2 regions of the Aerococcus viridans genome follow, and region 1 is predicted to be linked to the other one. Evidence: predicted binding sites of a transcription regulator. Region 1 holds the regulator's gene; the other holds the start of a gene.
What was found. The regulator Rex, encoded in region 1, represses fermentation and respiration genes when NADH is low (regulators of the CRP and FNR family bind a similar motif). The targets are predictions, from matches to a motif close to TTGTGAANTANTTCACAA.
Positions count from the first base shown of each region.

Region 2: the regulator Rex is predicted to act here: its motif matches at 14,104-14,121, upstream of pflB (formate C-acetyltransferase).

Region 1 is NZ_CP014164.1:2,027,000-2,044,043, reverse strand. Features, by position in the region: gene AWM76_RS09550 (NAD(P)H-quinone oxidoreductase) at 1-205, shown strand, start outside; gene AWM76_RS09545 (2-keto-4-pentenoate hydratase) at 378-1,166, shown strand; gene AWM76_RS09540 (MBL fold metallo-hydrolase) at 1,487-2,404, opposite strand; gene AWM76_RS09535 (acetyl-CoA C-acetyltransferase) at 2,502-3,689, opposite strand; gene AWM76_RS09530 (cupin domain-containing protein) at 4,573-4,983, shown strand; gene AWM76_RS09525 (HpcH/HpaI aldolase family protein) at 5,046-5,858, shown strand; gene AWM76_RS09520 (ABC-F family ATP-binding cassette domain-containing protein) at 5,949-7,907, opposite strand; gene AWM76_RS09515 (redox-sensing transcriptional repressor Rex) at 8,103-8,726, shown strand; gene AWM76_RS09510 (hypothetical protein) at 9,077-9,277, opposite strand; gene AWM76_RS09505 (co-chaperone GroES) at 9,558-9,827, shown strand; gene groL (chaperonin GroEL) at 9,888-11,510, shown strand; gene AWM76_RS09495 (amidase) at 11,848-13,341, shown strand; gene argH (argininosuccinate lyase) at 13,549-14,925, shown strand; T-box leader at 15,057-15,282, shown strand; gene AWM76_RS09485 (ABC transporter substrate-binding protein/permease) at 15,485-17,029, shown strand.
Region 2 is NZ_CP014164.1:1,470,301-1,487,344, forward strand. Features, by position in the region: gene recG (ATP-dependent DNA helicase RecG) at 1-1,828, opposite strand, end outside; gene AWM76_RS07005 (MsnO8 family LLM class oxidoreductase) at 1,940-2,947, opposite strand; gene AWM76_RS07010 (MetQ/NlpA family ABC transporter substrate-binding protein) at 3,163-3,984, shown strand; gene AWM76_RS07015 (N-acetylmuramoyl-L-alanine amidase) at 4,116-4,694, opposite strand; gene AWM76_RS07020 (sigma-70 family RNA polymerase sigma factor) at 4,703-5,242, opposite strand; gene AWM76_RS07025 (hypothetical protein) at 5,539-6,366, shown strand; gene AWM76_RS07030 (exodeoxyribonuclease III) at 6,451-7,278, opposite strand; gene adhE (bifunctional acetaldehyde-CoA/alcohol dehydrogenase) at 8,039-10,681, opposite strand; gene pflA (pyruvate formate-lyase-activating protein) at 10,995-11,765, opposite strand; gene pflB (formate C-acetyltransferase) at 11,806-14,040, opposite strand; gene AWM76_RS07050 (metal-sulfur cluster assembly factor) at 14,254-14,613, opposite strand; gene AWM76_RS07055 (DUF1858 domain-containing protein) at 14,760-15,002, shown strand; gene AWM76_RS07060 (DUF438 domain-containing protein) at 14,995-16,980, shown strand.

The DNA.
Region 1 (17,044 bases):
AGGGACCTTGCTGTCAACACGCTCAGACGACTACAAGGCGCGCCTAGTAGCAGACGTCAATAAAGAAGTCGTGCCTTTAATTGCAGACGGTACTATTCAACCAGTGATTGACACTGTCATGGCTTTTGACCGCCTACCAGAGGCCCATGAATATATGGAAGACAATAAAAACTTAGGTAAAATCATCATCAGCTTGGAAGACTAAAGTTTCGTGATTTTATTGAGGGGAGTGATTTAGGGTGTTTGCCAGCAATCGGGGCAAATGCCCTTTTTCATTAGAAATATATGAGAGTTCAGATTGCTTTATTTGTCAGTTTTGATACAATGGGGTTAATATTTATCATTATTTTTTAATGAATTAAAAGGAGCTGACAGGTATGGAAGAGTCGAAGATGCAGGAGATTGCGCAGTATTTGTATGATGCGGAGAAGAATAAGACGGCGATTGATAATGTGACGGAGGTGTTTAATGTTTTCTTCGATGAGCAAGAAGCCTATGATATCCAAGATTTGGTCGTAGCTTTGAAGAAAGAAACAGACGGGAAGACGGCGGCCTATAAGATTGGTTTGACGTCACCGGCTAAGATTAAACAGTTGAATATTGATCAGCCAGTTTATGCCCACATTTTTGAGTATATGATTTCTTATGACGGCGAACCTTTGTCGATGGAACGGTTTATCCACCCCCGTATTGAGCCGGAAGTGACTATTGTCTTGAAGGAGGATATCTACCAAGAGAATGTAACTTTTGAAGAAGTCATGGATAAGATTGACTATGTCTATTCTTCTGTTGAGATAGTAGACTCTCGCTATCACGGTTTCCGTTTCTCCTTGGAAGATGTGGTTGCTGACAACACTTCTTGCCAGGGGGCAGTTTATTCAAATACCCACTTCAGCTTAGACCAAGTGGATATCTTGAACGAAAAAGCTGTTGTTTATATTAATGGTGAGAAGATTGATGAAGGGATTGGGAAGGATGTAGCCAACCATCCAGCCAATGCGGTGGTCTTCCTAGCCAACGCCTTGTATAAGCGGGGTGTGAAATTAGAGGCCGGCGTGCCAATTATGACCGGTGGCATGACCAAGGCGAACAAGATTGAAATTGGCGATAAGGTCGAAGTGAAATTCGATACCATGGACGACATTTCTTTTGAAGTAGTCGAATAAGCAGACTAAAGGCCAACTAATGGCAAAATAAAAACCAGCTAGTAGGGGACGAAAAGCGCCTAATCTAGCTGTTTTTTTGTGGTTGATTTTAGTAATTTAAACCCAATTTTGGTCCAGTTTATGGGCGCGTTTATGCTTTGGTGTTTACGCGCCTAAATGCGTTAGACGCGTCAATGCTCAGCGACTTTTCGCGTACCTAAAAAAGCAAGTTTCTTCTATACAATAGGGCAATTAAATGACACCTCTTATATAGAAGAAACTTGCTCAGGGATGATTGATATTTTAACTTATCTGGCTCATTTGATAGCTGCAATAATATTTTATTTAATGACTGCTGCTTCAACTTGTTTTGGGACCCGGTCTTGTTGGTCAGTGAATGGGATAAAGACATCGCGCGATGACGCCATAGCGTATTGGATGTTTTTCCCGTCTTCAGTGTATTCAACCACACGGTAGTATGGATCATGGTAGAAGATAAAGCGGTAGTTGTTGGCTAGGGCTTCTGGCATCAATTCTTGTTTAGCTGAAATAGAATCCATTGGGTAATCGTCTAGACCACCGACCCAAAGTGGGTTTGTGTGAACGAATGTAAGTAGGATATCTGCCATATGTAGCATAGTTTCGCCAGCTTGTTCAAGACGTATAATGGTATGACCAGGACTGTGACCACCTGTCACTTCCATGGTAATCCCTTCAGCAATGGTAATGCTATCCGTAAAGGTTGCTACTTGTCCTTGGATGGCTTCCCAATTTTCTTTCGGATAAGTATTCTTAGTCCGTGCATTTGGATGTCTTACCGCATCCCACTCGATATCAGAGATATAAATCGTCGCATTAGGGAAGGTTGATTGCCATTGATCGTCTTCAAAGTAAGTCAAACCGCTGGCATGGTCGTTATGCATGTGGGTCATCATCACAACGTCAATATCTTCAGGCGTAATCCCAAGCGTTTCAAAGTCTTCTTGGATACTACCTTCTTGTTGAAGGCCAACATTTCGTTTCCCTTTTTCATTAAATTTATCCAAGTTAAAGGACGCATCAATGATGTAGTTTTTCCCTTGGTATTGGATAACAATCGGGTCACAAACCTCAGCCACTTGGTTTTTATCATTATATGGATAGTAGCGGCCCCAAAGCGCTCTTGGTACCGGACCGAAAATTGTCCCGCCGTCTGTGCCAATCATCGCGCCGTTCAACCAAGATAGGGTCATGTCGTGGAAAGTATATGTGTCAATCATAATAAAAATCTCCTTTATATGTATGCTTGGGTTTCTAAATACGAGTCATTTTTCAATTGTCAAAAGGGGTTCAGCCCTTAGCTGGTGTCATAGCCGATTAATAGTTTCCTTCGATAATCATGGATATTCCTTGGCCACCCCCGATACACAAGGTAGCTAGGCCATAAGTAGACTGCCGTTTGATCATTTCGTGGACCAGGGTGACTAAGATGCGGGCGCCGGATGCACCAATCGGGTGACCCAAGGCGATGGCACCGCCGTTCACGTTGACCTTGTCCATATCTGCATCAAGATCTTGCAATACACACAAGGCTTGGGCAGCGAAAGCTTCGTTGGCTTCAATTAAATCGATGTCTTTTATAGTCAATTGGGCTTTATCCAGTGCTTTTCTGGTAGCTGGAATTGGACCTGTTCCCATGATTGAAGGGTCAACGCCGGCGCTTGCGAAGGCTTTAATGGTAGCTAAAGGTTTAGCGCCAATCGCTTCGGCTTTTTCCTTGGACATTAAGACGATGGCTGCAGCCCCGTCGTTAATACCTGAAGAGTTGGCTGCTGTAACAGATCCACCATCACGCTTGAAGGCTGGTCTTAATTTAGCTAAAGATTCTTGGGTAACACCAGCTCTTGGATATTCATCCGCTTCGATTTGGATATCGTCGCCGCGTCTTTGCGGAACGGCGACGGGTGTAATTTCATCTTGGAATTTGTTGTTATTGATGGCAGCTTCCGCCTTTTGTTGGCTGGAAGCAGCTAGGGCATCTTGATCTTCTCGTTTGAAACCATATTTTTCTACAATATTTTCTGCGGTAATCCCCATATGGTAGTTGTTGAAGGCGTCGGTTAAACCGTCTTTAATCATGGTGTCGACCACTTTCTGGTCGCCCATTCGCATACCCCAACGTGCATCTTCAACAATGTAAGGCGCTTGGCTCATATTTTCGGTCCCGCCAGCAACCACGACGTCCGATTCGCCCACCATAATACTTTGCGCGCCAAGGGCGACAGCTTTCAAACCTGAACCGCAAACCTTGTTGACAGCGAAGGCTGGTTTTTCAACTGGAATTCCGGCAGCGACTGCAACTTGGCGGGCAACGTTTTGACCTAAACCTGCGCTTAAGACGTTACCGAAGATGACCTCATCTACTAGGGTTGGATCAATGTTGGCCTTAGCCATGGCTCCTTGAACGGCTACCTTACCTAAGTCAACAGCGGAAACATTTTTAAATACGCCACCGAATGATCCGATGGGGGTTCTTTGTGCAGCTACGATTACGACATCTTGCATTTGAAAACTCCTTTCGAGGGTTAAGTTGAGGTGAGACAAAAGTCGCTTAGAATATACGCGCTAGACCAAGAGTAGAACTATTACTGTAGGTAATTAAGGTATTTTGGAAAGCGTCGGATAATTTTGACTTTTGGAACCAGATATTGTGAGTCATATTAATCAAATTCACTTAAAAGCCGATCATCAGAAACAAAAAAAGACTGCAAACCATTTATGCGGCCCGCAGTCTTACTAGCTAAGAGCCCGCATTCACGAGAAATAGGACTCTTCCATATGTTGGAACAATCCTAGTTAGCTAATAATAATAATAAAGATGTATGTGTCTGGTGATCAGTAGAGGTCATTGACCAAGAGGTGTTGGTCATATTTGTAAAATCTGTATGCATTGCCATATTGGTCTCACTCCTTTGATTTAAGTTAGTGCTATATTATCATCATATTTTCATTTTAACAAGTATTTCCCACATTTATTTTTAATTTAATGTCATTTTTGAAACACAAAGATGAGTTAATCATATATGTATCAAGGGATTTGGTCAATTGTAATATTTTTGTAAATGAAAAAACGGTGAGCTTTATGAGGGTGAGCTGGACCATTTTGTCAGCTGAAAACGAGTTGAAAACAAAAATTGTACATCTTGAAAGATGCATATTTTGACATAATATGCCCCTAAATTTGACCAAAAGATGTCATTTCCTTCATAGAAGGCTAGAAAAAGTTGGTCAACCATTTTTCCAGAGATCCCCAGGACAATATCAAAAGGATTCGTTGGCAAATACTTTCTCTTATTGCTTTTAATAAAATGAGATGGTAAGGTGACACCAATCAAAAAACTCATAAAGTTTTAATAAAAACAAAGTATCAATATTGGAGGAATGCATCATGGCACTAGAAAATGTAGATTTTGGAAACATCAATGAAATTCCCTACCGTCCATTACGCCCTGGAATCGATCAAGCCGTGTTCGCCATGTCAGGTGACGGCGTCAATGTAACAGTTAACCGAGTAGAGAATGGCAACGACTTACGCCCACATACGCATGATGACCACCAACAAATCGCCTGGATATTACAAGGTGAATGTGACTATTACGTTGACGGTGAGCCGTTCCGCATGAAGGCAGGCTCATGGGTAGTCGTGCCGAAGGGCGTTGAACATTATATTCATGTGTACGATTCGCCAGAAACAGTGGTGAATGTGGATATTTTCGCCCCAGCGCGTGAAGACTACAACGAAGCTTACAGCCAATTCTTGAAACAACAAGGCTACCAAGGCTTTAACATTATTGACTAATTAGAAATAGAGACATTAGGACTGATTTGAATAGGACTAAAGACGGGAAAAGGATGATATAAATGGAAATGCGCAACCTTGTAAAAGAAAAAATTGCTGAAAAAGGCTATGCTATCGGTGCTTTTGTGGCATCAAGCTCTTCGTTAAATACGGAAATTTTAGGGGTCAATGGCTTCGACTTTGCTATGATTGACTTCGAACATGCTCAAACAAGCTTAGAAACAGCCTTAGATATGGTGCGTGCAGCCGAATTATACGGTACTGCCCCATATGCCCGTGTTTACAACCCAGAAGATGGTCCAATGATGGGTCGAATGTTGGATATCGGTTTACATGGATTGATGATTCCAATGGTCAATACCAAAGCACAAGCGGAATTCGTGATTCAAAACACTAAAATGCCTCCAATCGGGATCCGCGGTAAAGGGATTGGGCGTGGACCACTTTGGGGTGCTTATGAAAACTACAACAAGGGTGAAGTAGACGAAAAATCCATGGTTATCGTCCAATGTGAAACCCCAGAAGCAGTTGAAAACGTTGAAGAGATCGTGAGTGTTGAAGGAATTGACTGTGTGTACATCGGTCGTCTTGACCTAGCGCATGCCATGGGTGTTGAAGACCCATCAACAAGTCCAGAACTTGAAGCCAATATTCAAAAAGTCCTTAAAGCTTGTAAAGATGCAGGTAAAATTCCAGGCATCTTTACAGCTAATGCACAAGATGCAATCAACCGAATTCAACAAGGATTCCAATTCGTCACGGTATTGAACGACTTGGCCTTCTTCCGTCAAGCCACCAAGACCCGGATTGACGATGTCCGCAAAGGGGTAGAAGGGGACAAATACCAAGTGGACGACGCCGTATTCTTGAAATAGATAGTATTTTGGGGTGTTTTCCCATAAAACGCAAGATAAAAAAATAAGGCAAGCCATCATATTGAATGTGGCATGCCTTATTTTGCGTTACTATAGGTTTTCTAGTTTAGTAGCGGCTTCTTCCCAAGCAGTCATGACTTGGTCTAGCGCTTCTTCTTTTTCTTGAAGCGTTTGGTTTAGTTGATTCAATTTCTCGAAGTCATCTAAGAATTCGGGCTTGGTCATATCCAGTTGAATACCTTCGATGGTTGCCTCCAATTCGGCCATAGTTTCTTCATGCTGAGCAATTTCCCGTTGCAATTTACGCTCTTCTCTTTGCTTGTCTTTAGACATTTGGAAGGCTTGTTTGGTATCAGAAGCAGGTTCAATCACTGCTTTTTCAACTTTTTCTTGGTTATTTTCAGCTTCTAATAGGGCTAATCGTTCTTCTTCAGAGGCTTTTTTAGCTACGTAATAATCGTAGTCACCTAGATAAAGTGTCGAACCTTCAGGGTTGATTTCTAAAACGGAAGTGGCAATTCGATTGATAAAGTACCGGTCATGGCTGACAAATAACAATGTGCCGTCGTACTCGATCAAAGCATTTTCCAAGACTTCTTTAGAATCGATGTCCAAATGGTTGGTCGGCTCATCAAGAATCAAGAAATTGTCATGTCTAAGTGCTAGTTTAGCCAATTCAAGACGGGCTTTTTCCCCACCAGAAAGGGTGGCAACGGACTTAGTCACGTCGTTTCCAGTAAATAGGAAAGATCCAAGAATTGTCCGAATATCCCGCTCCATCATCGTCGGATGTTCATCCCACAATTCATGCAGGACATCTTTTTTCGAATTTAGATTCCCTAATTCCTGGTCATAGTAACCCATTTGTAGATGAGCGCCATAGTCGATGGTACCGCGTAGAGCAGGGATTTGTTTGATGATTGTTTTTAATAAAGTTGATTTTCCTACACCATTTGGCCCAACGATGGCAATGGCTTCTTGTTTCCGCAATTGGAAAGAAATGGGTTCAGCTAAAACATTGTCCGGACTATAACCAACCGCTAACTTATTGGCTTGTAAGACGTCGTTCCCGGAAGGTTCAGCTACTGAAAACTGGATACGAGCTGATTTCTCATCATTCATTGGCTTTTCAATCTTGGTCATTTTCTCTAACTGCCTACGACGGGATTGGGCCATCTTCGTGGTAGATGCGCGAACGATATTACGGGCTACATAGTCCTCTAATTTGGCAATCTCTTCTTGCTGTTTCTCGTAGGCCTTCATTTGCAGGGTGACACGTTGTACGCGTTCCTTCAAGTAGAAAGAGTAGTTCCCCTTGTAATAATGAATACCTTGGTGGGCCATTTCATAAGTTTCATTGGTCACAGCATCCAAGAAATACCGGTCATGGGACACGATTAATAAGGCACCAGGATATTTTGGTAGATAGTTCTCTAACCAAGTTAATGTCTCAATATCCAAGTGGTTAGTCGGCTCATCGAGAATCAATAAATCTTTCTTTTCTAGTAGGATTTTCGCTAAAGCCAGACGAGTACGTTGGCCACCAGAAAGCGTCGAAATCTTACGGTCGTAGTCCTCATCGAAGAATTTGAAACCGTGTAAGACCATACGGATTTCTGATTCGTAACCATAAGCGTTAAAACGAATCAAGTCCTCTTGAAGCTTGTCATAGCGGTTTAAGGCAGCTTCATAGGCTTCAGCATCTTGCATGAGTTCTTCGTCAGCCAAGGCTAGGGCCGCTGTTTCGGATTCTTTCAATAATTTAATAACGGGTTCAAAAACAGAGACCATTTCTTCGTAAATAGTCCGGTCACCAGAAACCGCAGTGTGTTGGTCCATATAAGCAATAGTTGTTCCTTTAGTCAAGGACACTTGGCCATCATCAGGTGCTTCAATGTTGGCTAACATTTTTAATAGTGTCGACTTACCAGCACCGTTGCGGCCAACCAGGGCAATTCGACTGTTGTGTTGGATAGTCATTTGTACGTTTTCAAAAATTACTTCAACGCCATAGCGTCGAGATAGATTTGAACCTTGTAATATGATCATAATAGGCATGATCCTTTCATTTATTGTCTTAATTATTTTACCACAAAAAGATTTGAGCATTCCTTGGAAACTTTTTATAAAATATTGCAATTTTTAATATAGTCTAAAATTTGGTGAGTAGGCACTCTTGTGTTAATTTCACAAACTTGGTATACTGTCTAAGAAATCATTTTAGAATAAGAAAGAGGACTGAACATGCGTAAAATACCCAAAGCAACAGCCAAAAGATTACCACTATACCATCGCTACCTGCGCGTATTCAAAAACATGGGGAAAACACGCGTTTCTTCAACAGAATTAAGTGAAGCAGTAAAAGTTGAAAGTGCAACGATTAGACGTGACTTTTCATACTTTGGGGCTTTAGGTAAACGTGGTTACGGCTACGATATCGATGCCTTATTAGAATTCTTTGGTAAGACTTTAAGCCAAGACCGTTTAACAACAGTAGCCCTTGTAGGGGTTGGTAACCTTGGTAATGCCTTATTAAACTACAACTTCAAGAAATCAAACAATATCCGTATTGGCGCAGCTTTCGATATCAACCAAGATATCATCGGAACAGTCCACAATGGGGTACCTGTTTATGACATGAAGGATTTAACGAAGCAATTGAAATTAATGGATATTGAAGTGGTCATTCTTTCGGTACCTGAAGCAGTTGCCCAAAATATGATTCCAGCATTAGAAGAAGCAGAGATTAAAGGTATCTTGAACTTTACGCCAGTGAGGTTGGATGTACCGGATAGCATCAGAGTGCAGGATGTAGACTTCACCAATGAATTACAAACATTGATCTACTTCATCTCAACAAATTCGTAATGACTTGTTAGTATATTATGCAATCATGTAAGCATTCGGTATAGGATGCTGGTGTCGGTGGTTAAATACTTTATTTATACAAAAGTTTGAGTTGGAAAATTATAGCAAGGTAACCTGAATGACATTCTTGTTTGGCAATTTAGTTTTACCTTACTAATTAATCAGTTGAATAAAATAGTCGCAGGATTCAAAATCTATATAAATATACAAGCGAATAGGCCGAGATGTTTTTTCTCGGCCTATTCTGTATGTTTTAAATCGCCTGAAAGTTTGTTAAGTTTCACATATGTGATCTAAAATGATGTTAAATACTTTGCAATTTTTATCAAAAATTGATATTTTTCAGGTCGTTATTTAGATTTTAACTGCCGTACTATACCAATCGTTTTGAATAAATCCATCATTTCATAGGCTGTAATACCAATGGCTAGGTATACTGCCCAATCCCAACCGGTATCTTCTACGCTACGAATGGCAAAGTTGAGCGCTAGAAAGATAAATAAGGCTTTGAATAGTAATAAGAATATTACTGGTCCTTTTAATTTCAACAACTACATTCCTCTCTTCAAGATTAGTCTGATTTTAGTCAAAGTTAATCTTAGATTTCACTTAATAAAATTACCTTAATTTCCGCATAAAATCAAGGTTTTCGACTTGTGGGTAAAAATAGGTCAAAAAAAGTCAACATTTCTCTTGCAATTCATATTTGATTGTTTTAATATAGGAAATGTAGAGGTTAGCAGTCAATCAAAGAGAGTGCTAATCTCTAAAAAAACCAAGTAATTTAGCTTGGGTTTGACAAATATTTTATCTAAATGGAGGGACATGTAAATGATTAAACCATTAAACGGACGCGCAGTTGTGAGAGTTGAAGAGGCTAAAGAGCAAACAGTTTCAGGTATCGTATTACCGTCAGCTGCTAAAGAGAAACAACAAGTAGGTGTTGTTGAAGCAGTTGCTGAGAATACGGAAGATTTCACATCACAATTGAAAGAAGGCGACCGCGTTCTATTTGAAAAATATGCAGGTTCAACATTTGAATATGATGGTCAAGAATTATTAATTATTAAAGAAAGCGATATTATCGCAATTGTAGATTAGTCAATTTATCAATATTTACAGATTAATAAAAATATAAAATTTTATGAGGTGAATGAATAAATGGCAAAAGATATTAAATTTTCAGAAGATGCACGTCAATCAATGGTTCGTGGGATTGATATATTAGCTGATACGGTGAAAGTAACTTTAGGACCAAAAGGTCGTAATGTTGTTTTAGACCAAAGTTATGGTTCACCGCTAATCACTAACGATGGTGTAACTATCGCTAAAGACATTGAATTAGAAGATAAATTTGAAGATATGGGTGCAAAACTAGTTGCTGAAGTAGCTTCAAAAACAAATGATATTGCCGGTGACGGTACAACAACTGCAACTGTTTTAACACAAGCAATTGTAACTGAAGGTATGAAAAACGTTACTGCTGGTGCTAACCCAGTAGGTGTTCGTCGCGGGATTGACAAAGCAATTCGCGTAGCGTCAGATCGGTTATCTGAAATTTCAGTTCCTGTAGATTCTAAAGGCGCTATCGCTAACGTTGCATCAATTTCATCAGGCGACAGCGAAGTTGGTGACTTAATTGCAGAAGCAATGGAAAAAGTTGGCCAAGATGGCGTCATCACTATTGAAGAATCTCAATCAATTGATACCTCTCTAGATGTTGTTGAGGGTATGCAATTTGACCGTGGTTACCTATCTCAATATATGGTAACTGACAATGACAAGATGGAAGCCGTTTTAGAAAATCCTTATATTTTATTAACAGATAAAAAGATTTCTAATATCCAAGACATCTTGCCAGTTCTAGAACAAGTTGTTCAAGAAGGTCGTGCATTACTATTGGTAGCTGACGATATTGACGGTGAAGCATTACCAACACTAGTTTTAAATAAAATCCGTGGTACTTTCAACGTTGTTGGGGTAAAAGCACCAGCCTTTGGTGACCGTCGTAAAGCAATGTTAGAAGACCTATCTATCCTAACAGGTGGTCAAGTTATTACTGAAGACTTAGGACTTGAATTAAAAGATACGACAATTGACCAATTAGGTTCTGCTAACCGCGTTGTAATCACAAAAGATGAAACAACTATTGTTGAGGGTGCGGGCGATAAAGAGCAATTAGCACAACGTGTTGCCCAAATCCGTACTCAAATTGAAGAAACAACTTCTGAATATGACCGTGAGAAATTATTAGAACGCTTAGCTAAATTAGCTGGTGGTGTTGCTGTTGTTAAAGTTGGTGCAGCTACTGAGTCAGAATTAAAAGAACGTAAATTACGTATCGAAGATGCTTTAAATGCCACACGTGCGGCTGTTGATCAAGGTATCGTAGCTGGTGGTGGTACTGCCTTCGTCAATGCTAAAAAAGCAGTTGCTGAATTAGCTGAAACATTAGTTGGTGATGAACGAACTGGTGCACAAATCGTCTTACGTGCTTTAGAAGCACCAGTACGTCAAATCGCTGAGAATGCTGGTTTAGAAGGATCTGTTATTGTTGAAAAATTAAAAGAACAAGCAGACGGCATTGGTTTTAATGCAGCAACTTCTGAATGGGTAAACATGATTGAAGAAGGAATTGTTGACCCAACAAAAGTTTCTCGCTCAGCATTGCAAAACGCAGGTTCAGTAGCTGGATTAATCTTATCTACTGAAGCAGCTGTTGCAAGCCAACCGAAACCTGAACCACAAATGCCAGCAATGGATCCAAGTGCAGGTATGTATTAAAAAACAGGGTGAGAGAGCCGATGCCAAGAGAGGAACGATGGAAGGTTAGGGCAGTGGCTGACAAAGTCAGCAACAATCTAATCTGAACCGCAGCCCTCTCTGGAGGCTCGAACCCGACTAGGGCAAGAGATATTGATCTGCCGATTATTGGCTGATGAAATCGAATACCCTATAAATAACAAACTATGGGGCCGTGACAGTGATGTCGCGGCTCTTTTTTTATTCATTTTCTGTAGGTAAGAGTTCAACCTATCTTTCAGTTAGGGCTTTTGATTATAATAAAGCTATGGATTTATTGAACTGAAAAAATACTGAATGGTTGAAGGGGCGTTTGATGATGTTATTTACAGAAGATGCGAGCTACTATGCTGAACAAATTAAAGAAGGGAAGTTGTCAGTTAAGGAGGTTGTGATTGCTGCTTTAAAGAATATGACGGCTTTGAACCCGACTTTAAATGCGGTTGTTTGGCGTCAAGACGCAGATGCTTTGGCCAAAGCGGATGAGTATGACGCGCTTTTAGCGACATTGACCCCGCAGGAAAAAGCGGATTTACCACCTTTTTTCGGGGTGCCAACTTTAATTAAAGATCTTGGCCAGTCACAAGCTGGTCAGTTGGCTGCGAGTGGGTCGATATTACTCAAAGATAACATGGCGACGGTAACGGACAATTTCGTTCAAGCTGTTGAAAAGGCTGGTTTTATCGCGGTTGGTCGGTCTAACGTGCCTGAATTTGGTTTTAAAGGGATTAGTGATTCTAAAACTTTTGGCGCGGTTAATTCGCCGATTGATACCAACCGTAATCCAGGTGGTTCAAGTGGTGGCGCGGCTGCGGCCTTAAAATCTGGAATGGTGCCTTTAACCTATGCTTCTGATGGGGGCGGATCGATTCGAATGCCTGCGTCTTATTCAGGGCTGATTGGTTTGAAACCGAGTCGTGGGCGTATGCCAGTTGGTCCCGGTCAATACCGGAGTTGGCAAGGTGCTGCGGTACCTTTTGCCTTAACAAAATCAGTCCGTGATACTTGGACCTTGTTGAAGGTCTTGCAGGTCACCCAATATGAGGCGCCTTTCCCAATGCCAACAATCGAAGAAGACCAATTGGTGGATTTAGACCGGCCCTTACGTATTGGTTATCTGACTGATTTGAATGACCAATTAACCATCAGTGAAGTGGGGCAGGCTGTCTTAGACCAGGTGATCGAACAGTTGAAAGCGCTGGGTCATGATGTCTTTGAAGTTGCGGACCCAGTGGACCGGATTCAAGTCATGAAGTCTTACTTTAAAATGAACAGTGTTGAAACAACGGTGATGATGGAGGGTATTGCCCAAGCACTTGGCCGTGAGTTAACGGATGCGGATATGGAACCCTTGACTTGGGCGATTTACCGGTCTGGTTACAAAATTTCAGCGGTGGAATTAAGTCAAATGATTGGCGACTGGGACCGATGGGCAGCCATTTATGAAGCAGGATTCAAGCATTATGACCTCTTGCTGACGCCAACAACGAATGGACCAGCGCCTAAACATGGGATTTTTGAAGCCGATGAAACAATTCTTGCAGCGGAAAAAGACATCGACCAGTTAAGCCAAGAGGACCAGCAACAGCTTATTTGGGATCATTTTGGCCAATCAATCCCTTATTCGCCATATGTGTCGATTGTCAACTTAATCGGCCAACCAGCGATTTCCCTGCCGATGTTTAAAAATGAAGAAGGACTGCCAATTGGGGCGCAATTTATTGCCAACAAAGGAAACGAATACCTGCTATTGCAATTGGCTAAGCAGATTGAAGCAGCTGACTTGTTGGATACAGACATTGTGAATTTGTAGGAAAATATGCCGCCATCTAGAAAATAATCACACCATCAACAAGGGCTTGCCCACAAGGGTCAGGCCTATTTTGCGCGCCAGGAAAAGGTCCAGAATTTTTTCCAAAAATAAAAAAGGCTTGTTATTTTCTCATTATTTGTTAACATTCTCATTAACGAATACTAGAAAAGACAAAAATTTGTCAATGTATCAAAGGAGTGTATTGCTATGGCCATCTGGTCTAATAAATTTCACGAGGAAATGTCACAAGATGCTTATCAATTCAACCAGTCTATCCAAGTAGATTATCGCTTGTTGGACGCTGACCTTCGTGGGTCAAAAGCCCATGCGGCCATGTTAGGTCACCAAGGGATTCTTGGTTTAGAGGAGTCGGATAGCTTGGTAAAAGAGCTTGAACAAATGCGTCAAGATTATGCGGATGGGACTTTAGCCGTTGATTTTACAACAGAAGATGTTCACTCTTTCATCGAGGCTGAGTTGACTAAACGTCTTGGCACAATTGGGAAGAAGGTCCATACTGGTCGGTCTCGTAATGACCAGGTAGCGACGGCTATGCGGATTTATGTGTTGGATGAATTGCAAGATTTTATCGAGAAAACCCAAGAAGCGATTGAGGCTATCTTGACAAAAGCAGAGGGACACTTGGATACGATTATGCCAGGCTACACCCACTTACAACGGGCGCAACCAATCACTTATGCCCACTATTTATTGGCTTATGCGCAGATGTTTAGCCGTGACTTATCGCGGTTTGCGGACCTTTCAGACCGGGTAGCGGACGATATGCCGCTGGGTGCGGGGGCCTTAGCGACGTCCACTTACCCAATTGACCCTTTCTATACAACTGGCCAGGTGGCAGGTTTCACAGCACCATATGTTAACTCAATCGATGCGGTATCCAACAACGATTATGCCATCGAATTCCTGTCAGATTTAGCCGTGATGTCCATGCACATGTCCCGTTACGCAGAAGAAACGATCATGTGGTCCAGCCAAGAATTCCGTTTCATCAGCCTGAAGGATTCATTCTCAACTGGTTCATCGATCATGCCTCAGAAGAAGAATGCGGATATCCATGAATTAATGCGTGGGAAAACGGGTCGGGTTTACGGCAACCTGATGAGTGTGTTAACGATCATGAAAGGCCTGCCGCTTGCTTACAATAAAGACTTGCAAGAAATTAAGGAACAGCTTTTTGACGGGATTGACCATGTAAAAGCAATGTTAACTCTGTTACCAGGTATGCTAGAAGCAACAATCGTCAATAAGGATGTGATGTATGCAGCATGTGGTACTGGCTTTTTAAATGCTACGGATTGTGCGGACTACTTGACCAACAAAGGGATGGCCTTTAGAGATGCCTACCAGGTATCCGGAGATTTAGTAGGTTATTGTACGGAAAACCGAAAGAGCTTGGAAGAATTAAGCTTAGCTGAGTACCAAGAATTCTCAGAATTATTTGATGTCGATATTTATGACGCCATCGATTTGAAGAATTGTGTTTACCGCCGGAATGTTGCTGGGGGGCCAGCGCCAGAAGCTGTGACTGCAGCAATCGTAAGGGTTCGAGCGAATATTTCCTAGGTTAAAAAGTTTGTAAAAAGAATTTTACTTTTCCGGTTGACTTTCTATAAATTACCGATTAGAATAATTAAAAGAAAATGATAAAAACTTAAAAATAAATGATAGATGTTATTTTTTTATGAGAATTGAATATTAAATCATAGAAGCAAAGAGTAACAAGGGTACTGACTAAAGCGAGTAGACGATTGGTGGAAGGTCTATGTCAGGAGAATTGTGAACCGCATTGCTGAGATAATTGAGTGAAGTAAGTTAATCAGATATAAAAGTAGCTCAATTCGTTAGGCGCGTTAAGTCATCAAGCGTTGATGTATTTTTGTCAGCAGTAGAGTGGTACCGTGGATATTAACCGCCTCTTCATTTGAAGGGGCGGATTTTTTTATTTTCCGGGCCGACAAATGAAAGCTTGTTTATAAAGATTGGATGAAAGTCTAGTTTTTTACAAGGGGAAGCTTATAGACAAAAATCGCGACAGTAGAGTGGTACCGTGGATATTCGTCCGCCTCTTCTTTTTAGGAGAGGTGGGCTTTTTTTATAGGAAAAATCTAGGAGGTTGAAGAAAATGTTTAGTCAGCTGAAGAAGAAAAATCAAGTGGGATGGCAGTTGAAGGGTTTTAATTTGATGGTTATTTTGGCCATCTTGATCAGTCTTGTTGTACCAGCCAAAAGTGTTTCCGCATCGTCTTGGACGGGTCCTGAAGCAGCGGCTGAGGTTGAAGGTGAAGATACATTACTATCGGAGATTCAAGAACGTGGTGTGCTTAGAATGGGGACTGCTTCTGGTTACTCACCTTATGAGTTTACCGTTTTAAGAGACGGTCAAAACGAAGTCGTCGGGATTGATGTTTTCCTAGGAGAATATATTGCAGACCAATTAGGGGTTGAACTGGAAGTTGTTGATATGGAGTTTGGGTCGTTGATCGCTTCGCTTGAAACGGGAGGTATCGACATGATCATCGCTGGTATGGGGGCAACTGAAGAACGTGACCAATCCATAGACTTCTCAAATGCTTATGAATTATCTGGTCAATCCATCGTTATCCGTGAAGGCGAAGAAGATGAAATTGTAGATTATACCTCATTTGAAAATGGCGCGCATACCATTGCTGTATCTGAAGCGACATTACAAGAGGGTTATGTGAGAGACTTCTTTGAAAATCCAGACTTGTTGATCATGCGTAAATCAGGGGATGCCATTGCGGCCTTAATTTCTGGCCAAGCAGATGGGGTGTTACTAGATGACACGGTTGCCGGTGCCAATGCAGCTGAAAATGAAGGGTTAACCGTTATTGACTCTAACTTAGACGGCATGGTTGAAGATCAAGGGAAATCAATTGGTATCCCGGAAAACCAACCATCCTTACAAACAGCTATCAACGATATTCTAGAAGATGTGAATGACCAAGGCTTAATCGAAACTTGGACAGAAGCCTCATTTGATATTATCGCTGGTGAAAACGCGGGAACAGGTTGGACCACCTACTGGCCATATTTTTGGGACGGGATTAAAACAACCTTGATTATTGCAGGGGTATCCATCTTCTTCGGTATGATCTTGGGGATTTTCTTAGCCCTTATGCGTTTGACTAATAACCCAGTTTTAAAATTCTTGGCGACAGCTTATATCGAGTTTGTGCGTGGTACACCATTAATGATCCAAGTCTTATTCATGTTCCTTGGTGTAGGGTCTATCTTTGGCTGGTCTACAATGACTGCCGGTTTGGTGTCAGTATCCATGAACTCGGGTGCTTATATCGCGGAGATTATCCGTGGGGGTATTCAATCCGTTGATAAGGGGCAAGCTGAGGCTGCGCGTTCACTAGGGCTTGGCTACTGGCAAACCATGCGGAAAGTCATTTTTCCGCAATCATTAAGATCGATTTGGCCGTCACTGGGGAATGAATTTATCACCTTGATCAAGGAATCTTCTATTGTATCGACCATTGGGGTGGCGGAATTAACCTTCCAAACACGTGCGGTAACAAGTATTACTTACCAAGCAGTGGTCCCATTATTTATTTCAATGATCATCTACTTCATCATGACTTATGCCTTGTCGCAAGTCTTGAATGTATATGAGAGAAAGATGAACCAAAAATACGCTTAACGATTTTAATTAGAA
Region 2 (17,044 bases), 560 kb from region 1:
GGTAAAAACCATCTGTCGATTCAACCATAATATTCATCCGCTGTTTCCCGTTATCTGTTCTTGGATCAGCCACTAAAACACAGTATGATGCATACTCACCACGTCCTACCCGTCCTCTTAACTGATGGAGCTGGGCTAAACCAAACCGGTCAGCATCTAAAATCACCATATAAGTCGCGTTTGGTACGTTAACCCCTACTTCGATAACTGTTGTTGACACGAGTATTTGAATATCATTATTCTTAAAGGCTTCCATGACTTGGTCTTTTTCATCCGCACTCATTTGTCCGTGTAATAAACCAACTGAAAACTGACTGCCAAATTGCGCCACATAAGTTTCATAAATATGCTCAGCATTTTGTGCTTCTAAAGCTTCTGATTCACCGATTAAAGGGCAAATAATATAAACTTGTCGGCCTTTTCTCACTTCTAGCCAAATTTGTTCATCAACTTGGGCTTGTCGGTTATGGCGAACCCATGATGTTTCAATCGGAATTCGTCCTGAAGGCATTTCTTTTAATTTAGAAACGTCCATATCCCCCATCATCGTAATCTCCAATGTACGAGGGATTGGCGTTGCGGTCATATACAGGACATTAGGTGCTTTAAATTCCCCTTTTGCCACTAATTTAGACCGTTGGTTAACCCCAAACCGGTGCTGCTCATCAATCACAACCATCCCTAAGTCAGCGAATTTCACATCATCTTGAATTAAGGCATGTGTCCCAATTAAAAGGTCAATGTCCCCGTTTACCAAATCGGCTAAAATTTCCCGCCGTGCTTTAGTTTTCGTCGAGCCCGTCAGTAAAGCCACTTTGTAATCCGTTTTTTCAAAGAATCCTGAAATGGAGGCATAGTGTTGGTCAGCTAAAATTTCAGTTGGTACCATCATGGCGCCTTGAAACCCAGCGTCAATCGTTGCCACTAAGCAAATCATAGCTACTACCGTTTTCCCGGATCCAACATCTCCTTGAAGAAGACGGTTCATCTGGAAGGGCTGCCGTAAATCTGCGCAAATTTCATTCACTACAGCCTTTTGGCCAGCTGTCAATTCAAAGGGAATAGTCTGGATAAAGTCACGAAGATGGTCGTTATCATAAAGTATTTGAGCACCATTGGCAATGCGACGTTGTTGTAATTTGCGCCATTGTAATTTCAAGGCGTACAAGAAGAGTTCTTGGTATTTCAATTGCCTACGTGCTTGCCGGTTGTTTTCTTGACTATCTGGAAAATGGATTTGCTGGATGGCTAACTTATGCGGCATGAGTTGGTATTTTTCCCGCAAAGTTTCGGGCAATAATTCCACAACTAGGTCCCCATATAAATCAATAGCTTGCTTGATTAAATCGGTCAGCGATTTAGTCGACAGGCCTTGAGTTAAATGGTAAATTGCTTCAAAATCATTATCACCACTCTCCTCATCTTGGTGGTTGGAGAATAGTTTGATGCCTACAATTTGTTGTTTAGCCGCTTCAAATTTCCCATAAACAACAATTTCTTGGTTGACCTGAATATTCTTTTTTAAGTAAGGCTGGTTAAAGAAGATAACCTGCAATACCTCATGGTCCATAGCTAAGCGATAGGTCAAACGGTTACGATTGCGCCCAAAATATTGGACAACGGGTTCCGTCACTACCACACCTTTTACCGAAGCTTTGGTATTATCCACTAATTCACCGGCCGATTTTACAGACACATCTTCGTAACGGAAAGGGAAATGGTAAAGTAAATCTTCTACCGTTGAAATCCCAACCTTTTCTAATAATGCCGCTTTTTTTGCGCCAACACCTTTCAAAACTGTCACTGAATCGGATAAAGCTCGTGCCATCACAATCCCCCCTTTCCTTAAAAGTAGCTTGTTATAAGGAAAGAAACCCGGTCAAACCAGGATTCTTCCATTAAATTCACCTTATTATTAAGATTAATGATATCGTTATCATTAAATATTAACCTGGCTCAAGATTTCAATCAAAGCGCGTCGATTCGAAAACCCAGATAAATGATTAGCAATTAAGAACCCATCTGCATTGGTTTCTTCTTTCAAACGGCGCAACTGCATTTCCACTTGTTTAGGTGTGCCGTATACTTTTTTAGACGCATGCCTATCTTCTGCATCCGGATCAATAGTTGTAACAAAGTCTCTTGCTTCAGACACTTCCATCAACTCCAAATAAGCACGTTTGTCATCTTCTAGTGCATCTATCCAATCATTTAAGGCATAGTTTAATACTTCCTTCATATTGCGCTTTGTAGAAGTCACTGCATAAAGGGCGATTAGTACTGAAGGTTGTGGCATCCCTTTAGAAGGTTTGAAGTGTTTTCTATAAATCTTGATTGTTTCAATACATTCAGCCAAATCTCCTGAGAAGAATAAGCCGAATACCATACCTAAGCCTTTTTCGGCGATAAACTTCGCATTACGGCGTGAACCTAACATGGTATAAAGTGGCGTCACGCCGTCAAAATAAGCAGGCATTACACGTAGTCCATGCATCTCATCTTCAGTTGTTAGATCATCATAAAGTAAACCTGCAATTTGTGAAATCGTCTTTTCATAATCTAGTCCACGGTTAATCTGCATCCCCAATGTTTCCTGACGGGTAACTTCTTTTGGCATAGAATGGCCAACACCTGCTTCAACACGTCCAGGATACATGGCTTCAAGCACCATATAGTTCTCTGCAATTTGATAAGGAGTGGAATTATTGATAATCACCGCACCCGTACCCAACTTAATCTGCTTTGTTGCTGCACCGTAACGGGCTAATAATAACTGTGGAGTTGATGATAAGACAGCTGGCGTTGAGTGGTGTTCTGTTAGCCAGTATCGGTCTAAGCCCTTTTCATCCGCCAATTTAGCTAATTCTATTGACTGCTCAAAGGACTCTAATACCGATGTATTTTTATCCCGAGGTATAAAATCTAAAATACCTATCCCTAAAGTCATTTTGTCACTCCTCTTACTGATTTCAATAACCTTATTTTACCATATGTAGAAATAGAATAAACTGTTCAATTACTTTTACAAAAAATGAAGTTAAATCCAAAACTGTCAATAATGATCGATATCCAATAACCCGTCCCAAGCATACTGTGTCCTTATTCCCAACAATTTATGATAAGTTTAAGTGGATGAATAAAACACCTTTGGGAGGTAGAAAAATGAAAAAATATTTGCGTTATCTTGGACTGGCTTTAATCACTTTGGTGGTCGCTGCTTGCGGAAAGCAGACGGAAGATACACAAACCATCAAAGTGGCCACATCACCTGGCCCCTATTCTATTCTATTTATGGAAGAAGTGGCCCCAAGATTAGAAGAACAGGGCTACACCGTTGAAGAAATTCAGTTTTCTGAATTACGCCAAGCTATGATTGCTGTTGATGAGGGTGAAGCGGATATCAATGTAGACGGTAACCGTTTGAACACTGAAAGTTATAATGATACTCTGGGTGCTAGCTTTGAGCAAATTGTCCGTATCCCAACTGTACCGGCAGCTATCTATCCGGGGCAAAAAGACAGTCTTGATGCTGTTGAAGAAGGTGATACCATCGCTATCGGTAATGGTACAGTTTCCATGATGCGTGGTTTATTACTCATGGAAGACCTTGGGTGGATCACTTTAAACCCAGACGTTGAAGCAGCCAAAGTGACTGCTGACGATATCGAAGAAAATCATGTAGGCATTGAAATTGTCGAAATGCAAAGTGCTGCTGTCCCACCTGCAATCCAAGATGTCTCTTATGCCTTAGTTGCTGGATCAATCGCTTATGACGCGGGTATGGACTTAGACTCCCGTTTGGTCACAGAACAACCAATCGAAGGCCTACTACTTGAAGCCATTACGACTGCAGATAAAATGGACCAGCCTTGGGTGGAAGATATCAAAGCTATCTACCAATCAGAAGACTTCAACCAAGCAGTACTTGACCGTAACGAAGAAATTGGCACAGAGTTTTGGATTATCCCTGAAGAAAATCAATAGATTATAGACTTAAACAAAAGACAAAAAAGCCATCGCGGTAAGGGTTCATCCCCAACCACGATGGCTTTTCTTATATATACATTGAAGTGATTTTAGGTTTTTCACACATCGCTATGACACAGTGACCCTAGCTAGCGCGTACATTGGCAAACTTTATCATCCGCAACTTGAACGCCGACTACAGCTTCCACCATATTTTTAGCCACTAAGTCTAGATTAGCCAAGTAATAATTGCGGTCAGTTGCATCTGCTAGGAAAAATAATTCCAGTAACCGGTAATTAATTCCCCAACTTCGTGCATTATTACAATTCAACAAGTCCCCTCTTTTTGATAAGCCTAAACCGTTTCTAGTGACTAAGCCAAAATGCTTTTCAATCATTGCAATCAAGTTATCATCTATAGCATCTGTCACATAGTCCGAATGAATGATGATGTGCCCGCCTTTTTGTGGTTGAAGAGCTGCATCCATATGTACTTCAACCACCACCCAATCCGCATAGGTCTTCATATCTGTTGCATGTTGGTAAAGATTGTCCATATAGAAAGCCACTTTGATGCCAGCTGCTTTAGCACATTTTTCAATATAGGGTTTTAACTTCCGTACCATTTCTGCCTCAGTAAATTGCCCAGATACGGCACCTGGGTCCCCATTTCCATGTCCAAATGCAATTAAAAGGCCTTTATATTCTTTAAATGTTGTTGATTTCATCTTGTCTCCTAACCCACCAACAAATGGCGAATAGATTGTAGTTTGTCCATCAAATTGCGTTTCTTATTGTAAATAGCTTGGCGAGAAATTGGGTAAATTTCAAGTAATAACTTGGTCTTCCCCTGACAAGCAATCACTTGGTATAGAAAGTCTAAATCACGATGTTGTAATATTTTCGCCGCCTCAGCTAAGAAATGCTCAATATCAGCTGTTAACTCAATCCTCGGCCCCTCACCTAAACCTTCCTCAAACACCCAGTCATCCGCTGTCGAAAATTCCTGACCACCCAAACGTGTGTGCTTACGCAATTCATCCAACACCCGCCAAGTTATCACCCGCTTCACATAAGCCACAAACCGGTAACGGTCAGCCTCACTTAGCGGATCCCCATCAAAATCCTCCGCTGCTTGATATAAAGCAATCTGCGCCAACTGGTAAATATCATCGTAATAAGACTTATACACATCCACATGATATCGATTTAAGACATGCACAATCACACCATGATACTGGTCCAACAACTCCGGATACTGATATTGATCAAACATAAAAGCAATTTCCTCCCCTAAACGAGCTTAAAGTATCTTTTCATCACCTGCAGGTAACTTAAAATACGTTTATAACTGAGGAAAAGGCAAGTCCATATTAGGATGACAGGCTAGTATTTTTCACTAGAATTATCACTTAAAAGTCAAAAGTGACGCAGCAAAAACTGTAAATGAGCTCAAAATATCACTTATTCAATATAAAACAATCTATTTTCAAGTCCTAGCAATTATTTGGTTTCATAAAAATAAATACAATGTTATAAATAAGATAACAAAAAGTATAAAGGTGGTAGAACATGCGCATGTATAACAGGAATCTTGAAACAGTCCCAGAAAAATTCAATTGGCAAGATCATCTCAACACCATCATCGAAAAAGCCATCACTGGAAATCCCCGTCACTTCAATCAACTGCTTCAAAACATGTCCCTCCTCTATAATGTATCGGCATTCAAACTACCTTTTAAGACAATTATTCTTTTCACCGACCAATCCTTTGGCATTAGTCACCTAGACACCATGTCACTCTTGAAAGCTTGGCATGACCAATACGCCTTCCCGGCGACTTATTTCAATCAAACACACACGCATATTTTGGATAGTAATAAGCGGTTACCGATTACCCTTGGAAAATTTGCCTTCCAACGCTTTGATGACAAAAAGGAGATCAATCACATTCTGGCCTTACATAATATACAAGTCTACTATGCGGATGCCCAGTGCAAGAAGGATACCTGGATTGAAGTAGACAACCACTTCAAATATAGAATCAATCTAAAAAATAAATACTTAAGAGAAAAAATGGGTTTTTATGCCACCTTCCGCCAACAACACTTACGATTCTTTAATCAAATGGCTTTTTATAGTCAGTTCAACCACTTCACTCATCATCCATCATTAAGCAATCAAGCTGATGAGGATACATTTGACAATCAACAATTTATGGTCAGCGAATCTGCCTATCAACCCATTAAAGCATATGTAGACTTTGGCCAGCTAGATAGTATGTACCAACTTTTCGCCAATATTCTCTACTATGTTTTTGGTCAAGAGAAATTAAAGAAAATCGCAGGCAAAAACACACAAAAGAAGATACGCAAAATTCAAAAAGGCATTAAAGAATAGGATCAAACGCCGTACAAGCCTAACAGTAAATTAAAAAAGCTGAGCTACCATTAGCCCAGCCTCATGATTTATTATCCTCTATAACTAGATATCAATTTCTAACAAAATTGGTGTGTGGTCTTGACGTGTACCAGAGTCTAGCATTTCAGATTTTTGCACTTTGTCTGCAATCCGGTCACTTACCAACCAATAATCAATGCGCCATCCGGAATTGTTGATTTTGCTTGTTTTCACTCGTTGTGCCCACCAAGTATAAACACCTTCAACGTCGCCATGAATATGACGGAAGGTATCTGTGAAACCGCGGTTTAACAAATTGGTAAAGCCAGCACGTTCTTCATCAGTGAAACCAGCAGAAAAATGATTATTTTTAGGGTGTGCCAAATCAATTTCTGTATGGGCGACATTAAAATCACCACAAGCAATCACTGGTTTCTTAGCATCCAAGTCCGCTAAATAGTTTGCATACTGCACATCCCAAACTTGACGGTCTTCTAAACGCGCTAAAGCAGAGCCCGCATTTGGTGTGTAAACATTGGTTACATAAAAATCAGTAAATTCTAACGTAATCATACGACCTTCATAATCCATCGTCGTTGGTGCTCCAATTTGTGGGAAAGTGACTTCTGGCGTGTAGTCTTTCTTGTATAAGAACATGGTACCAGCGTAACCTTTACGGGCAGGCTCAACACTAGACACCCAGACCACTTTATAGTCAGGCACATCTGCTTCAATAATATCCAAATGTTTTTTAGTTGGACCTTTCGCCGATAGTTTTGTCTCTTGAATCGCAATTACATCTGGTTGGTGTTCGCGAATCATTTTTAAGACCTCTCGCGATAATTCAGCACGCGGAGATGCCCCAGTTAAAGCGGCATTTAAAGAATCAATATTCCATGAAATTAATTTCATTGTTAAGCTCCTTTATCTCTCTTATTTAGCATCATTTTAGCATAACCAGAAAAGAACCCCAATTCAAATGTATGATTGGGGGTAAGTAAATGGCTATTTCAAAAAATATAATCACTTGTCTATATGATTAGTTTATCAAAAAACGCATGGTCTTCACCACGCGTTTCATTCAATATGCTATTCTTCATCTACCCAATGATATATAAAGAGTACGTAGCCCCAAAACTTCTTAATTTCACGGAAACCGCTAGCTTTTAAATAACTAGGCTCAAGTTGTGTGACATCAATAGTTTGAGTGCTTTGGTAGCAACTTTTCCAATATTAGGTAAAGCGTGTGACATAATACCCTCTCCTTCATTTTCTTCACTTTATATTACTATCTTAATATATATAAGTTTATACTAAAAGGAGAAAATGCTTGATTTCAAAGACAAGCGTGAATAAGCTTACCTCAACAAGTGGAAGAATTAGTTTATATTCTTCCAGTTAAGCGCCTCAGCTGGAACAATTAGTTTTTATTCTTCTAGTTAAGCGCCTCAGCTGGAACAATTTATTTTTATTCTTCCAGTTAAGCACCTCAGCTGGAACAATTGGTATTTATTCTTCCAGTTAATCACCTCAGCTAGAACAATTTATTTTTATTCTTCTAGCTAGGTACAACTCAAAACCAAAAAACGTATATGCCTTACTTGCGCAAGCAAGGCATATACGTGTATAAAAGGGGATCAAATTTAGGTATTACTAGATGCGTTGGATACTATTAATTGTAGTTTGCTTGTCTTTCTTTATATCCATAATAAGCATCTTCAAGGATTTCTTGCATTTCATTTACTAAAGCTAAGCGCGGATTCACTGGTGTACACTGGTCCTCAAAGGCTAAGTAGGCGATATCTTCTGTTTTATCCATGAAGGCAGATTCATCAACGCCCTGGTCTTTTAGACTCATTTGAATTCCAACACGTTCTCCAAGTTCGAACACAGCTTGAGCTAAGTTTTTTACTCCTTCTTCTGGAGTTTTTGCATCAAGTCCGATTAATTTAGCGATGTCTTGGTATTTTACATCCGCTTTGTAGTAATTGTATTTTGGCCAGTTCGCTTGTTTCGCTGGGCGGGTTCCGTTATAGCGAATAACGAATGGTAGTAAAATCGCATTTGTTCGACCGTGAACTGTATGGAAAACTCCACCAATCTTATGAGCCATTGAGTGGTTAATTCCTAAGAAGGCATTACCAAATGCCATACCAGCCATAGTTGAAGCGTTATGCATTCTTTCACGTGCTTCTGGATCATTATATTTTACTGAAGCTTCTAAGTTTTCGAATACAATCTTAATTGCTTGTAAAGCAAGTCCATCAGTAAAGTCGTTAGCCATCACTGATACATAAGCTTCGATTGCGTGGGTTAACACGTCCATCCCTGTATCAGCTGTAACAAAATCTGGTACAGTCTCAACTAAAGCAGGATCTACAATTGCGACTGTTGGTAGTAATGAATAGTCCGCTAATGGGTATTTCATATTATTTTTCTTATCAGAGATAACCGCAAATGGTGTCACTTCAGAGCCTGTTCCTGATGTCGTTGGAATACCTACATACTTCGCTTTAGACCCAAGTTCTGGGAACTTAACTGCTCTTTTACGAATGTCTAGGAATTTTTGAACTAAATCTCTAAAGTCTACTTCTGGTTGTTCGTAGAATAACCACATGACTTTAGCCGCATCCATAACAGATCCACCACCTAGGGCGATAATTGTATCGGGTTGGAATTGAGCCATCGCTTCAGCTCCACTTCTAACAGTTGTAATATCTGGATCTGGCTCAACGTTATGGAAGATTTGGTAATTTACTTTGTTTTGGCGTGCCTCAAGTTGGTCGATAATTCTTTGCGTAAAGCCGAGTTTCATCATTGATTCATCCGTAATAATCATGACACGTTCAACATCAGCCATTGTTTTTAAATATTGGATTGAGTCACGTTCGAAATAGATTTTTGAAGGTACTTTAAACCATTGCATGTTATTGCGTCGTCTCCCAACTGTTTTAATGTTAAGTAAATTCAATGCTCCGACGTTTCCACCAACTGAGTTGCGTCCGTATGATCCGCAACCTAGAGTTAATGATGGGATGAAAGCATTGTATACATCTCCGATTCCCCCGAATGTTGAAGGAGAGTTCCAAATAACTCGAATGGCTTTAACTTGACGGCCGAATTCATTTGCTAATTCTTGATTTTGTGTATGAATCGCAGCTGAGTGACCTAATCCAAAGAACTCAACCATTTGTGCAGCTTTTTGAATTCCATCTTCAGTTGTTTCTGACTTCAATAAGGCTAAGACTGGAGATAGTTTTTCGCGTGTTAATGGTTCGTTTGGTCCAACTTCTGACACCTCTGCTACTAGAATATTTGTTTCTTCCGGAACGGTGAAACCTGCTTGTTCTGCAATCCATGTCGCTGGTTTCCCAACAATTTCATTATTTAATTTTGCGCCAGCACAGTTTTCACTGAATGCTTTAGAACCGAAACAAAATTCCTCTAATAGTGCTTTCTCTTTTGAATTTACGATATAAGCATGATAGCTTACTAATTCATCTTTAAATTCTTTATAGATTTCTTTATCAACAATTGCGGCTTGTTCAGAAGCACATACCATTCCGTTATCGAATGATTTACTTAATACGATGTCATAAGCTGCTTGCTTAACGTTTGCTGTCTTTTCAACGTAAGCTGGCACATTTCCTGCCCCTACTCCTAAAGCTGGCTTACCACATGAGTAAGCTGATTTAACCATGGCATTTCCACCAGTGGCTAAGATTGTCGCAACCCCATCGTGATTCATTAATGCATTCGTTGCATCTAACGATGGTTCTGTAATCCACTGTACACAGTTTTCTGGTGCACCTGCTTCAATCGCTGCATCTCGAACGATTTGAGCAGCGTGAGCCGATGACTCAAGTGCTGCCGGGTGAAATGAAAAAATGATTGGGTTACGAGTTTTTAATGCGATGAGCGCTTTGAAAATAGTTGTCGACGTCGGATTCGTTGTCGGAGTGATGGCGCAAATAACTCCAACAGGTTCAGCAATTTCTGTGATCCCCGTCACTTCATCATCACTGATAACACCAACTGTCTTCATATCTCGCATGTAATTTACAACGTGCTCACAAGCAAATAAGTTCTTTGTCGCCTTGTCTTCAAATACACCACGGCCAGTTTCTTCAACCGCATGTCTTGCTAAAGTACCATGTTGATCTAAAGCTGCAACTGAAGCTTTCGCTACAATGTGATCAATTTGCTCTTGATTAAAATGATCGAATTCCTCTAAAGCAACCAAACCTTTTTCTACTAAACCATTAATCATGTAATTAACATTTCCGATAACTTCTTTTTCAATTAATTCCGTCATTGTTACGCTCCCCTTTTCTTTATCTTTGATTACATGTTACTCTTTTCACAAACGAAAGTAAAGAGGTTTATTGTTAAAAACGCTAATATAATAGGTTTTTATTAGGTGTTGTAACAGTTATCTATGCTGTTTCATTCAATGATAATTCTCTATATGTGATTAAATGAGCATATTGACGCTTCTGTTATATAACAATATTGATATTGTTTTATTGATATAAATATTTTTTTGAATATACTGGTAATATTTGCTAGAAATACATAAAAAGCGCAACACTGTTTTAAAGTGTTACGCTTTAATTATGTCGCTTTATTTAATCATCTAAATATCCTTTATAGCGTTCTGTTCTCAACAATCTTTTAGCATTCTCGACCCGTTCTGCAGTCGGTGGTTCGACTCCTTCCAAACGGTATTTAAATCCAAGTGCCTCATATTTGTAGACACCTAGTTTATGATATGGAAGCACCTCGAACTTGCGAACATTTGATAAAGTTTCAACATAATCGCCTAATCGAATCAGATACTCATCGTAATCCGTACGCGTTGGAACAAGTACGTGTCGAATCCAAACAGGTATATTCAACTCTGAAAGTAATTCAGCCATCTGCATGATATTCTCATTGCGCACACCCGTTAATTTTACATGACCTTTTGGATCAATATGCTTAATATCAAATAAGAACAGATCAGTATACTTCATCAGTTCTTCAAATTGTGAGCGGAATGGTTCCTCTAATGTAAAGGGTGCGCCACACGTATCAATGGTTGTGTGGACACCATGTGCTTTACAAATTTTGAAATATTCAATCAGAAATTCGATTTGAAGTAAAGGTTCTCCCCCACTTACAGTTACTCCGCCGCTATTACCCCAAAAAGAACGGTATTGTATGGCTTCATCGAATAATTCTTGTGGTGTATATTGCGTTCCTCCACGCATATTCCAAGTATCTGGATTATGACAAAACTGACAACGAAGACGACATCCTTGCATAAAAGAGATGAATCGTATCCCTGGTCCGTCAACTGATCCGAAACTTTCAGTCGAGTGGACGTTCCCAATAATTGGTGTTTTAACTTCTGACAAGATATATCCCCCTTCAACAAGATATCTAAAACTTAAGTGATTACATTGAACTGTGCATTGTACGGTTAATAACATCCATTTGTTGCTCTCTAGTTAATTTGATGAAGTTTACAGCATAACCAGATACACGGATAGTTAATTGTGGATATTCTTCTGGGTGATCCATCGCATCTAATAACGTTTCACGGTTAAACACGTTAACGTTTAAGTGGTGTCCACCTTCTTTAATGTATCCGTCTAACATATTCACTAAGTTATCTTTTTGAATTTCTTCATCTTTACCTAATGCTTTTGGAATGATTGAGAATGTATTTGAAATTCCATCTAAAGCATATTCGTAAGGCATCTTAGCAACTGAAAGTAAACTTGCTAACGCCCCATGAGTATCACGTCCGTGCATTGGGTTCGCTCCAGGAGCAAATGGCTCTCCTTCACGACGACCGTCTGGCGTGTTACCAGTTTTCTTACCGTAAACAACGTTTGATGTAATAGTTAAGATTGATGTTGTATGGATAGCATCACGGTATGTTGGATGTTTCTTAACTTTAGTCATGAATGCTTTAAGTAAATCAACACCGATCTCATCGGCACGTTTATCGTTATTACCGTATTGTGGGAATTCACCTTCGATTTCATAATCGACAACTAGACCATTTTCATCACGGATTGTTTTAACTTTTGCATATTTGATTGCTGATAAAGCATCAATTGCAACTGAGAATCCAGCAATACCTGTAGCCATCGTACGTTTTACATTTGTATCATGTAAAGCCATTTCGATACTTTCATAGCTGTATTTATCGTGCATATAGTGGATAACGTTTAATGAATTGATATACAATCCTGCTAACCATTCTAACATGTCATCATAACGTTCCATCACTTCATCATATTCTAAGTATTCTGAAGTAATTGCTCGATAGCTTGGTCCAACTTGTGCTTTCGACATTTCGTCGACACCACCGTTGATTGCATATAATAATGCTTTTGCTAAGTTCGCGCGCGCACCGAAGAATTGCATTTGTTTACCAACTTCCATCGCTGACACACAACATGCGATGGCATAGTCATCACCGTAAATTGGACGCATAATGTCGTCATTTTCATATTGAATGGCTGATGTGTCAATAGACATCTTCGCAACAAATCGTTTGAAATGAGTTGGTAAGCTTGGTGACCATAACACAGTTAAGTTTGGTTCTGGTGCTGGTCCTAAGTTTGATAATGTATGTAAGAATCTAAATGAGTTTTTAGTTACTAGTGGTCGTCCATCAATCCCAACACCACCGATTGCTTCAGTGACCCAAGTTGGATCTCCTGAGAATAATTGGTTGTAATCAGGTGTACGTGAGAATTTAACTAGACGTAATTTCATAACGAAATGGTCAACTAATTCTTGCGCATCTTTTTCTGAAAGCACACCTGTAGCAAGATCACGTTCAATATAGATATCTAGGAATGTAGATGTACGACCTAATGACATTGCTGCCCCATTTTGTTCTTTAATTGCCGCTAAGTATCCTAAGTATAACCATTGGAATGCTTCTTGCGCTGTTTCAGCTGGACGAGTTAAATCAAAGCCGTAAATATTACCTAATTCAATTAAATCTTGTAAGGCACGGTATTGTTCACTAACTTCTTCACGTAGACGCATAACTTCTTCGTTCATTTGTCCGTTACCAATATTTGCGAAGTCTTTTTGTTTCTCTTCCATTAAACGGTTTACTCCGTATAATGCAACACGACGGTAATCTCCGATAATACGTCCACGACCGTAAGCATCTGGAAGTCCTGTAATTACTCCTGAACGACGAGCAGCACGCATCTCAGGTGTGTATACATCAAATACACCTTGGTTATGAGTTTTGCGGTACTCTGTAAAGATATGTTCAATTTCTGGATCAATCTTGTAGCCATATGCTTCTGCAGATTGAACAGACATATGGATTCCACCGAATGGTTGTAAACTACGTTTGAAAGGTTTGTCAGTTTGAACACCCACAACTTTTTCAACGTCTTTGTTCAGGTAACCCGCATCATGTGACGTAATTGTTGATACAACTTTAGTATCCATATCTAGAATGCCACCAGCATCACGTTCTGCTTTTGTTAGTTCCATTACTTGATCCCATAATTGGAAAGTTTCAATCGTTGCACCTTCTAAGAATGAATCATCACCTTCGTATAAAGTATAATTCTCTTGAATAAAATCTCTAACATCAATTGACTCTTGCCATTTAGTCCCTGTAAAACCTTCCCAAGGATTAACATTCATTTTTTCGTTTTTTAATTTTTCCACGGTATCCCCTCCATATAAATTCGAAGCAAACATCTAAGCTTGTGATTAATTACACATATGATAAACTATTTTTATACCTAAAGCAATAGGATATAACAATAAGCAATAGGATATAACAATTATTTATGTGAATTTTAGAACATTGTACAAAAATAGCCCCATCGTTAGACAGGACTTTTAAATATTAATTTAATTCGGAATAAAATCACTCGGAATACCTAAAGCAATACGAGCAAAGCGTGAGATGCGAGATAAATCCCAATGCGGTTTAAAGACAACTTTTATATCGATTTCAGTAATTTTATCAAAGTTAGCTAATTGATATCTCACGTCACTATCAATGAAGTCTGCTAAGGGACAACCGGCAGTTGTTAAAGTCATTATGACTTCAACCTTCCCTGCTTCATCCATATCTACTTCATATATTAGGCCTAAGTTCGCAATATCTATGCCTAACTCTGGATCGATGACTCCTGTTAATTGCTCTAGTAATTCTTCTTCGTACTTTAATGCTTCGTTTTTGAATAGAATACCAAATTCTTCATTCATAAAAGATGTTCCTTTCGTTTAAATAATATATTTATTTTATTCATATTGCTTATGAAGTTTTTGTTCGCTAGTATTATGTAATATAGTACGTTTAGTTTATACATGAATAGATTTAATATCAATCGAATTTTATAAGGGGTAAGAAAATGGAAAATCAAGTAGACCTTAATAGACCTGTGAAACAAGTCCTTGATTCACACCCTGAACTTCTCGACATTCTTGTCGATTTAGGCTTTAAACCTTTAGCTAATCCAGCCATGAGACAATCGGTTGGAAAAGTTGTCACACTAAAACAAGGCTGCAAATTAATCAACCTTCCTTTGGAACAATTAGTGAATGAACTACAATGGAACGGCTATACTGTCATCGGAGGTGACGTGAATGAGTAATAATACAGACAATCGCATAGATATATTAGAAGGTATTCTTCTTAAACTGCATCATGGAGCAGATCCTGAATCAGTTCAGGATGAATTTAATGAGCATTTCACGGGTGTGAGTGCCATTGAAATCTCCATGATGGAGCATCAATTAATGTATGGGGATAGTGTGATTACGTTTCAAGATGTTCTTAAGCTATGTAATGTTCACGCGAATCTGTTCAAAGGTACGATTGAAGATGGTAAAGCCCCCGATGCTGATCACCCCGGACACCCCGTAACAGTATTCAAAGAAGAGAATATGGCGTTACGCTCTGCCCTGCTACGGATTAACAATATTCTGGATACCTTTGAAGAAATGCCGGTTGAAGAATTGTCTGATGGAATGATTAAAGGACTTAAACGTCAATATGATATCATCGGGCAATTTGATAACCATTACAACCGGAAAGAACATTTATTCTTCCCGGTTATGGAAAGTTACGGCCACGACGCTCCACCAAAAGTTATGTGGGCAAAAGATGATGAGATCCGTGACTTATTCAAACGCGCCTATAAAGCCATGGAAAAATTTCCCGATATTAAATTTTCAAAAGTAAGAGATACGTATGAAGCTTTCCAATTTGAATTCAATGAAATGATTTTTAAAGAAGAAGCTATATTAATTAATATCTTACTTGAAAGTTTCAATCAATTGGATTGGTACAACATCGCCCTGCAAAGCGATAATTACGGCTATGCAATTATTCCTCCTCGCGAAACTTGGGAACCAGAAAACCTGGCAGACTTACTCGAAGAAGATACGAAAAAAGCTGAAGAATTAACAATTCAAGAAGTACCTACACCAACTAAGTCAGTTCAAAAAACAATGAATACAGTGGAAAGTAAAACAATCGAAACACGAAAAATTACCGTTAATGGCGGTCAATTTACCGTTCTTTGGGAACCAGATGAGACGCTTGACTCAAGCAGTAACCAAATCATGAACCCAACAGTGCCTCTTTCGATTGGTGATGGTTACTTGAGCTTAGAACAAATCAAAGTCATCTTTGATTACATCCCAGTGAAAGTTACTTTTGTTGATCAAAATGATATCGTACAATACTTCAATCACAAGAAGGAGTCATCAATATTACCACGACACGCTGAAAACATCGGTGCTAAGGTAGAAGATGTCTATCCAGAAGCAGTCTGGGATACATTAGAACCCATTGTTCAAGCTTTCAAAGATAACACATTAACTGAAGAAAGCTTTTGGTTTGAACATGAATCAGAATTTTTATATATTTCGTATAAAGCACTCTTTAATGAATCCGGGCAATATCAAGGATTCGTTGAAATAATACAAAACATCCAACCTATCTTAGATATTCAAACGGATAAATGGCGTAATTTACTCCCTCAAAGTAAGGTTGATTTAACACTTAAGGATCCAGCTAATTTAACTCAGGTTAATCACAAACATCAGTCTCAAGCAGAATCACAAGTACTTCAATTTGGTAAAGGACAGTTGGAATTCAACTGGTCTGCAAGCAATGAGACAGTAGTCAATGATCCAAAGGATTTTTCTAATGAGCAATTGATTAGTATCGGCGAAGGATATTTAAGTTTAAAGCAAGTGAGACTCATTTTGGATTCAATGCCCTTTGAGATTACTTACGTTGACGGCGATCATAAGTTTAAATACTTTAATAATATCGGTCCTTATGACGAGATGCTCTTCCAAAGATCACCTTTAGAAATTGGACGTGACTTAGAATATTGTCACCCAGCTAGAGTTTGGCCAAAGGTTAAACGCTTATCTGAAGACCTTCAAGCACAACGTCGTTTTATTGAACCTATGTGGTTCTCACCTGGGAATAAACTTATTTATATCTTGTATATTGGTGCGCAAGATCAAAATGATAATTATCATGGTATTGTGGAGACCGTTCAGGATGCTTCAATGTATGTTGAATTGGACGGAACAGAGAAACGATTGTATTAAAAAAATCGGTTATTACAAAAAATGTAATAACCGATTTTTTCTATTCAAACTCAGCCGACGTTTG